DNA from 2 places in the Streptomyces chromofuscus genome. Region 2 is predicted to be linked to the other one. Evidence: predicted binding sites of a transcription regulator. Region 2 holds the regulator's gene; the other holds the start of a gene.
What was found. Region 2 encodes HspR, which represses chaperone genes until heat shock. Its sites were predicted from a motif close to TTGAGNNNNNNNNNCTCAA; they were not measured.
Positions count from the first base shown of each region.

Region 1: a site for HspR is predicted at 2,375-2,393, ahead of lon (endopeptidase La). Genes of this name have one in related genera too.

Region 1 covers NZ_CP063374.1:5,381,654-5,385,408, forward strand. Annotated here, with positions in the region: gene IPT68_RS24385 (spermine/spermidine synthase domain-containing protein) at 6-683, opposite strand; gene IPT68_RS24390 (GNAT family N-acetyltransferase) at 1,570-2,241, opposite strand; gene lon (endopeptidase La) at 2,416-3,755, shown strand, end outside.
Region 2 covers NZ_CP063374.1:4,299,609-4,303,363, forward strand. Annotated here, with positions in the region: gene dnaK (molecular chaperone DnaK) at 1-285, shown strand, start outside; gene grpE (nucleotide exchange factor GrpE) at 282-932, shown strand; gene dnaJ (molecular chaperone DnaJ) at 966-2,141, shown strand; gene IPT68_RS19430 (heat shock protein transcriptional repressor HspR) at 2,150-2,608, shown strand; gene IPT68_RS19435 (sugar ABC transporter substrate-binding protein) at 3,098-3,755, shown strand, end outside.

The DNA of each region.
Region 1 (3,755 bases), 1.1 Mb from region 2:
CTCGGCTATTCAGGTCGGACGCCGAGGTGCACGACGTCGGGAACGCCCCGGGCAACGGGCATCTCTTCGGTACGCACATGCCGGAAACCGGCATTCCACAAGGTTCCTTCAAATTCCGGGGAGGGTTTCGCCGACCATACGGCGAGCACCCCTCCGGGCCTCAACACCCTTGCGCAGCCTGCGAGTCCGGCCTTCGAGTACAGCCCCGCGTTGGCCTCGGTGACGGTCCAGTCGGGCCCGTTGTCGATGTCCAGGCACAGCGCGTCGAACGTGTCGGAAGTCTCATTGACGTAATCGAGCAGATCCGCTTCGACGATCCGTGTACGCGGGTCGGCCAGCGCATTGCCGGACACCGCGGAAAGCGGCCCCGCGCGGTGCCAGTCAATGACCGCGCGCTCCCGCTCGACCACCGTGATCCGGCCCCAACGCGGGTTGCCCGAGGCATGTGCGAGCGAGAATCCGACGCCGAGGCCGCCGATCAGCACCCGGGGGTCGGGACGGCCGTCGAGGGCGTCGAGAGCCGCGTCGACCAGCAGGCGTTCCGAACGCCCGTCCGATGTGTCCATCAGGAAACAGCCGTTGGCGATGATCTGCAGCAACGCCCCGTGCCGCCGCAGCACGACCTCGCCGTGCGGGCCCTCACGACGGTCCAGGACTTCGGGGATGTCGTATTCGGTGGGCATCAGTCCATCCTGGCACTTCCGCGACGGAACGTTGACTGAATTACGCACACGGTGTTGACGTCCGGTGAACCGGGCGGCCTCACGGGGGCCGCGATCTCGGGGAGGACGGCGGGCCGGCCTCGGCTGTCGCTGCCGCCGTCGGCTGCGAGCAGCGCCGCGGTGACGACGGGGATCACGCACTGCCGAAGGGCGTCGCCGATGCCGGGCACGCCCATGTCCTGGCGAACTGTTCGGGGTTGGGTAGGACCGTCGCGGCGGGCGCCGTGTCCGCCGGGTGGTGCTGGTCGTGCGGGCGGCGGCGAGGGACAGGGCGTGGCCGCGAAGTCCGGTCGCCTGCGCGGGTCGACCCGGAAGACGCGCGGGCGGTGCCTTATGCACCGGGAGGTGCCGGCTGTGCGGGCGGTGCCGTGTCCATCGGGAGGTGGCGGCCGTGCGGGCGGTGCGGAAGGGCAGGGAGTGGCCGCGAAGTGCGGTCGCCTGCGCGGGTCGACCCGGAAGACGCGCGGGCGGTGCCTTATGCACCGGGAGGTGCCGGCTGTGCGGGCGGTGCCGTGTCCATCGGGAGGTGGCGGCCGTGCGGGCGGTGCGGAAGGGCAGGGAGTGGCCGCGAAGTGCGGTCGCCTGCGCGGGTCGACCCGGAATCCGCGCGGGCGGTGCCTTATGCACCGGGAGGTGCCGGCTGTGCGGGCGGTGCCGTGTCACCGGGAGGTGGCGGCTGTGCGGGCGGTGCCGGAGAGGGGCAGGGATTGGCCCCAAGTCCGGTCGCCTGCGCGGGCCGACCCGGAAGCCGCGCGGGAAGTCCCCGGCCGAGTACGGCTCGAAGGCGCCGGCGCGGACGCCCGACCTCAGGCGCCCGGCGTGCCGGGTCCGGGCAGGCCCGTGAACTTCAGGCGCCCCGCGTGCCGGGTCCGGGCAGGCCCGTGAACTTCGCGCTGGTGAGCGGGGCCCGCACCGTCCACCCCAGCGACTCGTACAGCGCACGCCCCGTCGGCGTCCCCGCCGGGATGCCGGTCTCCGCGCCCTGCTCCGCCGCCGCGCGCTGAAGGTGCCGCACGACACGGCTGCCGAGCCCCTTGCGGCGGTGGTCCGGGGACGTCTCGATCCGGTTGACGACCGCCGTGGCGCCGGTCGGCGCGACCTGGCCGCGCGCCGCCCAGGAGCCGTCCGGCGCGGCGATCAGCACGCGCGTCACGCCGCCGCGCGCCCAGGTGCGCAGCCGGTAGCCGGCGGGCAGGTCCGGCTCGTCGTCGGCCGGACCGAGCGGCCGGGTCATCAGGCAGCCGGGTTCGGGATCGACCCACCAGCCGGGGCCGAGCAGGCCCCCGACGCGGGCCGGGTCGGCGAAGACCTTCAGCCGGACCCCCGCTCCCGTCACCGAGCCCGCCACCTTCCGGACGGTGTCCTCCTCCACGGCGTCGTCCACCCCGCCCAGGACCTGCCGGGTGACGTGTTCGGCCAGCCCCACGTCCACCGTCCACCCCCAGGGTTCGGCCACGGGCGGAGCCGCCCCGCACGACAGGACCCAGCCGTCCACCCAGTCCCTCACCACTCCGTCCACGGCTCCCCCGGTAATAGGTGCACTCAACTGTGCGTTATTGCCCGCATAACGCTGTGCGCTGCTGGACATGCGGCGGCAGAGGTGATCGCTGAGAGCGAACGCGGGCCGGGGAACATCCCGGCGTGCCCAAGCATTGAGTCGGCATAGCTCAACTTGACTGCCGAAGGGGAGATCATGGCTTCGACGTCCACACCGCTCACCCTGCCCGTGCTGCCGCTCGACGGCGAGGTCGTGCTGCCGGGGATGGTGGTTCCGCTGGACCTGAGCGACGCAGATGTCCGGGCCGCGGTGGAGGCCGCGCAGGCCGCCGCCCGATCGGAGCCCGGAAAGCCCAAGGTGCTGCTGGTGCCCCGGGTCGACGGCACCTACGCGAGCACGGGTGTGCTGGGCACGGTCGAGCAGGTCGGGCGGCTCGCCGACGGCGACCCGGGCGCCCTGATCCGGGGCCGGAGCCGGGTGCGGATCGGCGCCGGGACCACCGGGCCGGGTGCGGCGCTGTGGGTCGAGGGCACCAGCATCGACGAGAGCGTGCCGGACCCGGCGCCCGGGCACGTCGCCGAGCTGGTCAAGGAGTACAAGGCGCTGGCCACCGCCTGGCTGAAGAAGCGCGGTGCCTGGCAGGTCGTCGACCGGGTGCAGGCCATCGACGACGTCTCCGCCCTCGCCGACAATTCGGGCTACTCGCCCTTCCTGACCCTCGACCAGAAGATCGAGCTGCTGGAGACCGCCGACCCGGTCGCCCGTCTGAAGCTCGCCACCCAGCAGCTGCGCGACCACCTCGCCGAGCAGGACGTCGCCGAGACCATCGCCAAGGACGTCCAGGAGGGCGTCGACAAGCAGCAGCGGGAGTTCCTGCTGCGGCGGCAGCTGGAGGCCGTGCGCAAGGAGCTGCGCGAGCTGAACGGCGAGAAGGAGGGCGAGGAGTCGGACGACTACCGGTCCCGCGTCGAGGCCGCCGACCTGCCCGAGAAGGTGCGTGAGGCGGCGCTGAAGGAGGTCGAGAAGCTGGAGCGGGCCTCCGACCAGTCGCCCGAGGGATCGTGGATCCGCACCTGGCTCGACACCGTGCTCGAACTGCCGTGGAACGAGCGGACCGAGGACGCGTACGACATCCAGGGCGCGAAGGCCGTGCTGGACGCCGAGCACGCCGGTCTGGAGGACGTGAAGGAGCGCATCACCGAGTACCTGGCGGTGCGCAAGCGGCGTGCCGAGCGCGGACTCGGGGTCGTCGGCGGGCGGCGCGGCGGTGCCGTACTGGCCCTGGTGGGCCCGCCGGGCGTCGGCAAGACCAGCCTCGGCGAGTCCGTGGCGCACGCCATGGGCCGCAAGTTCGTCCGCGTCGCCCTGGGCGGCGTGCGCGACGAGGCCGAGATCCGCGGCCACCGCCGTACGTACGTCGGCGCGCTGCCCGGCCGGATCGTCCGCGCCATCAAGGAGGCCGGGTCGATGAACCCGGTCGTGCTGCTGGACGAGATCGACAAGGTGGGGTCGGACTTCCGCGGCGACCCCGCCGC
Region 2 (3,755 bases):
AAGTTCCTCAAGGACAACGAGGACAAGGTGCCCGGCGAGATCAAGACCGAGGTCGAGGCCGCCGTAGCCGAGCTGAAGGAGAAGCTCAAGGGCGAGGACACCGCCGAGATCCGCTCCGCCACGGAGAAGGTCGCGGCCGTGTCCCAGAAGCTGGGCCAGGCCATGTACGCCGACGCCCAGGCGTCCCAGGCGGCCGCGGGCGGCGCCTCCGAGCAGCCCAAGGCCGACGACGACGTGGTCGACGCCGAGATCGTGGACGACGAGCGCAAGGACGGTGCCGCGTGACGGAGGAGACCCCGGGCTTCGAGGAGAAGCCCGACGTCCCCTCCGGCGCCACCCCTGACGACGCCGAGCCGAAGGCCGCTCGCGAAGAAGGAGCGGCCCCGGCCGGGGACGCAAGCGCAGATGCCGGTCTGCTGGCACAGCTGGACCAGGTGCGTACGGCGCTCGGTGAGCGCACGGCGGACCTCCAGCGCCTGCAGGCCGAGTACCAGAACTACCGCCGGCGAGTGGAGCGGGACAGGATCACGGTCAAGGAGATCGCGGTCGCGAACCTCCTGACCGAGCTGCTGCCGGTGCTCGACGACATCGGGCGGGCCCGGGAGCACGGCGAGCTGGTCGGCGGCTTCAAGTCCGTCGCCGAGTCGCTGGAGACCGTGGCGGCCAAGATGGGCCTGCAGCAGTTCGGCAAGGAGGGCGAGCCCTTCGACCCGACGATCCACGAGGCCCTGATGCACTCGTACGCGCCGGACGTCACGGAGACGACCTGCGTCGCGATCCTCCAGCCGGGGTATCGCATCGGCGAGCGCACCATCCGCCCCGCGCGGGTGGCCGTCGCCGAGCCCCAGCCGGGCGCGCAGACCGTGAAGCCCGCCGAGGAGAGCGACACGCAGGCCGACGACAAGGAGAACGGTGGCCCGGACGAGGGCTGACGTTGAACGGATGAGGAAGGAGGGACGTCGAGGATGAGCACCAAGGACTTCATCGAGAAGGACTACTACAAGGTCCTCGGCGTCCCCAAGGACGCCACCGAGGCCGAGATCAAGAAGGCGTACCGCAAGCTCGCCCGCGAGTACCACCCGGACGCCAACAAGGGCAACGCCAAGGCCGAGGAACGCTTCAAGGAGATCTCCGAGGCGAACGACGTCCTCGGCGACCCCAAGAAGCGCAAGGAGTACGACGAGGCCCGCGCGCTGTTCGGCAACGGCGGCTTCCGCCCGGGCCCCGGCGCCGGCGGCGGCTCGTTCAACTTCGACCTGGGCGACCTCTTCGGGGGCGCCCAGGGCGGGGGAGCGGGCGGCGGCTTCGGCGGCGGACTCGGTGACGTCTTCGGGGGCCTGTTCAACCGGGGCGGGGCGACCGGCACCCGGACCCAGCCGCGGCGCGGCCAGGACATCGAGTCCGAGGTCACCCTCAGCTTCACCGAGGCGATCGAGGGCGCGACGGTCCCGCTGCGGATGTCCTCGCAGGCGCCGTGCAAGGCCTGCTCCGGCACCGGCGACGCCAACGGCACACCGCGCGTGTGCCCGACGTGCGTCGGCACCGGCCAGGTGGCGCGCGGCTCCGGCGGCGGCTTCTCCCTCACCGACCCGTGCCCGGACTGCAAGGGCCGCGGTCTGATCGCGGAGAACCCCTGCGAGGTCTGCAAGGGCAGCGGACGCGCCAAGTCCTCCCGCACCATGCAGGTGCGCATCCCGGCCGGGGTGTCGGACGGGCAGCGCATCCGCCTGCGCGGCAAGGGCGCGCCGGGTGAGCGGGGCGGTCCGGCGGGCGATCTCTACGTGGTCGTCCACGTCAAGGAGCACCCCGTCTTCGGGCGCAAGGGCGACAACCTCACCGTCACCGTCCCGGTGACGTTCGCCGAGGCGGCCCTCGGCGGCGAGGTCAGGGTCCCGACCCTGGGCGGCCCCTCGGTCACGCTCAAGCTGCCGCCGGGCACACCGAACGGCCGCACGATGCGAGCGCGGGGCAAGGGCGCGGTCCGCAAGGACGGCACCCACGGCGATCTGCTGGTCACCGTCGAGGTGAGTGTCCCGAAGGACCTGACGGGGAAGGCTCGTGACGCACTCGAGGCGTATCGCGAGGCGACCGCGGACGAGGACCCGCGGGCGGAGCTGTTCCAGGCCGCGAAGGGAGCATGAGTCAAGCCATGGACACCAACGGCCGTCGACGCAACCCGTATGAGCTGACCGAGGAGACTCCGGTCTACGTCATCTCGGTGGCGGCCCAGCTGTCCGGCCTGCACCCGCAGACGCTGCGCCAGTACGACCGCCTGGGGCTGGTGTCTCCGGACCGCACGGCCGGCCGCGGCCGCCGCTACTCGGCCCGCGACATCGAACTGCTCCGCCAGGTGCAGCAGCTGTCGCAGGACGAGGGCATCAACCTGGCCGGCATCAAGCGCATCATCGAACTGGAGAACCAGGTCGCGGCGCTCCAGTCCCGCGTCGCGGAGCTGCAGAGCGCGCTGGACGGCGCCGCGGCGGCGATGCAGCAGCGCGAGGCCGCCGTGCACGCGTCCTACCGGCGTGACCTGGTGCCGTATCAGGAGGCCCACCAGACCAGCGCGCTGGTGGTGTGGCGGCCGAAGCGGCAGCAGTCCTCGGACTGACGGCACCACATGGCACGAGGGGCCCGGAGATCCGCCTGGATCTCCGGGCCCTTTGCCGTGCCGGGCGGCGCGCCGCCTCCCGGCGCCTCGCTTCGCACCGTCGGACGGCCGGCGTGGTGACCGCCTCTCCCCGAGAAGGTGGTGTTCGCGTAGAACTGCCGCTTCAGGGGAGGTGGCTGGGTTCATTCGGTCCTCTGTCGGGAGCGCGGGAGCGCGGAGCGCGCCGCGGTGGGCGCTCGTCATACGACTCGTGGCGAAAGGGAATGGTTGCGCGGTTCCGTGCGTGTACCCCAACTCCGTTGTGTGGAGGGGGCGTAAAGGGTCTCGGGAAGGGTTTCGCGGCGTGTTCACGGACTAAGCGGAACGTGATGTTGCCATCTCGTTAAGTGATTTCCCTTGACGCTGAGGGGCGTCGACGCGTTGGCTTTTCAGTCATGCGGGCCGCAGCGTCGCGGCCACCTCCGGAAAGCAGCAGAAGTGGGCTCCTCCATGCGTCGTCGTATCGCCATATCCGTGGTCGCTTCGTCGTTGACCCTGTCACTGGCAGGCTGTGGCGTGCTGGGAGCGACGGGCGACAGCAGTGACGCGAGCCCCACCAAGGGCAACGACATCACCGTCGGTCTGCTGCTCCCGGAGACGGCGAACACGCGGTACGACAAGTTCGACTACCCGATCATCAAGGAGCGGGTGGCCTCGCTCACCAAGAACCAGGGCAAGGTCCAGTACGCCAACGCCGACGCGGACGCCGCCAAGCAGGCCGCCCAGCTGCAGCAGATGATCGACGAGCAGGTCGACGTCATCCTGCTGGACGCCGTGGACGCCCACGCGATCGCCGACGGGGTGAAGAAGGCCAAGGACGCGGGCATCCCGGTCATCGCCTACGACCGGCTCGCCGAGGGGCCGATCGACGCCTACATCTCCTTCGACAACGAACTCGTCGGCGAGGTGCAGGGCCGTTCCCTCATCGACGAGCTGGGCGAAGGCCTCGACAGCGCCGACAAGATCGTCATGATGAACGGCTCGCCCACCGACCCGAACGCCAAGCAGTTCAAGCAGGGCGCGCTGTCCGAGCTGACCGGCAAGGTGACGATCGCCCAGTCCTTCGACACCAAGGACTGGAAGCCGGAGAACGCCGAGGCCAACATGG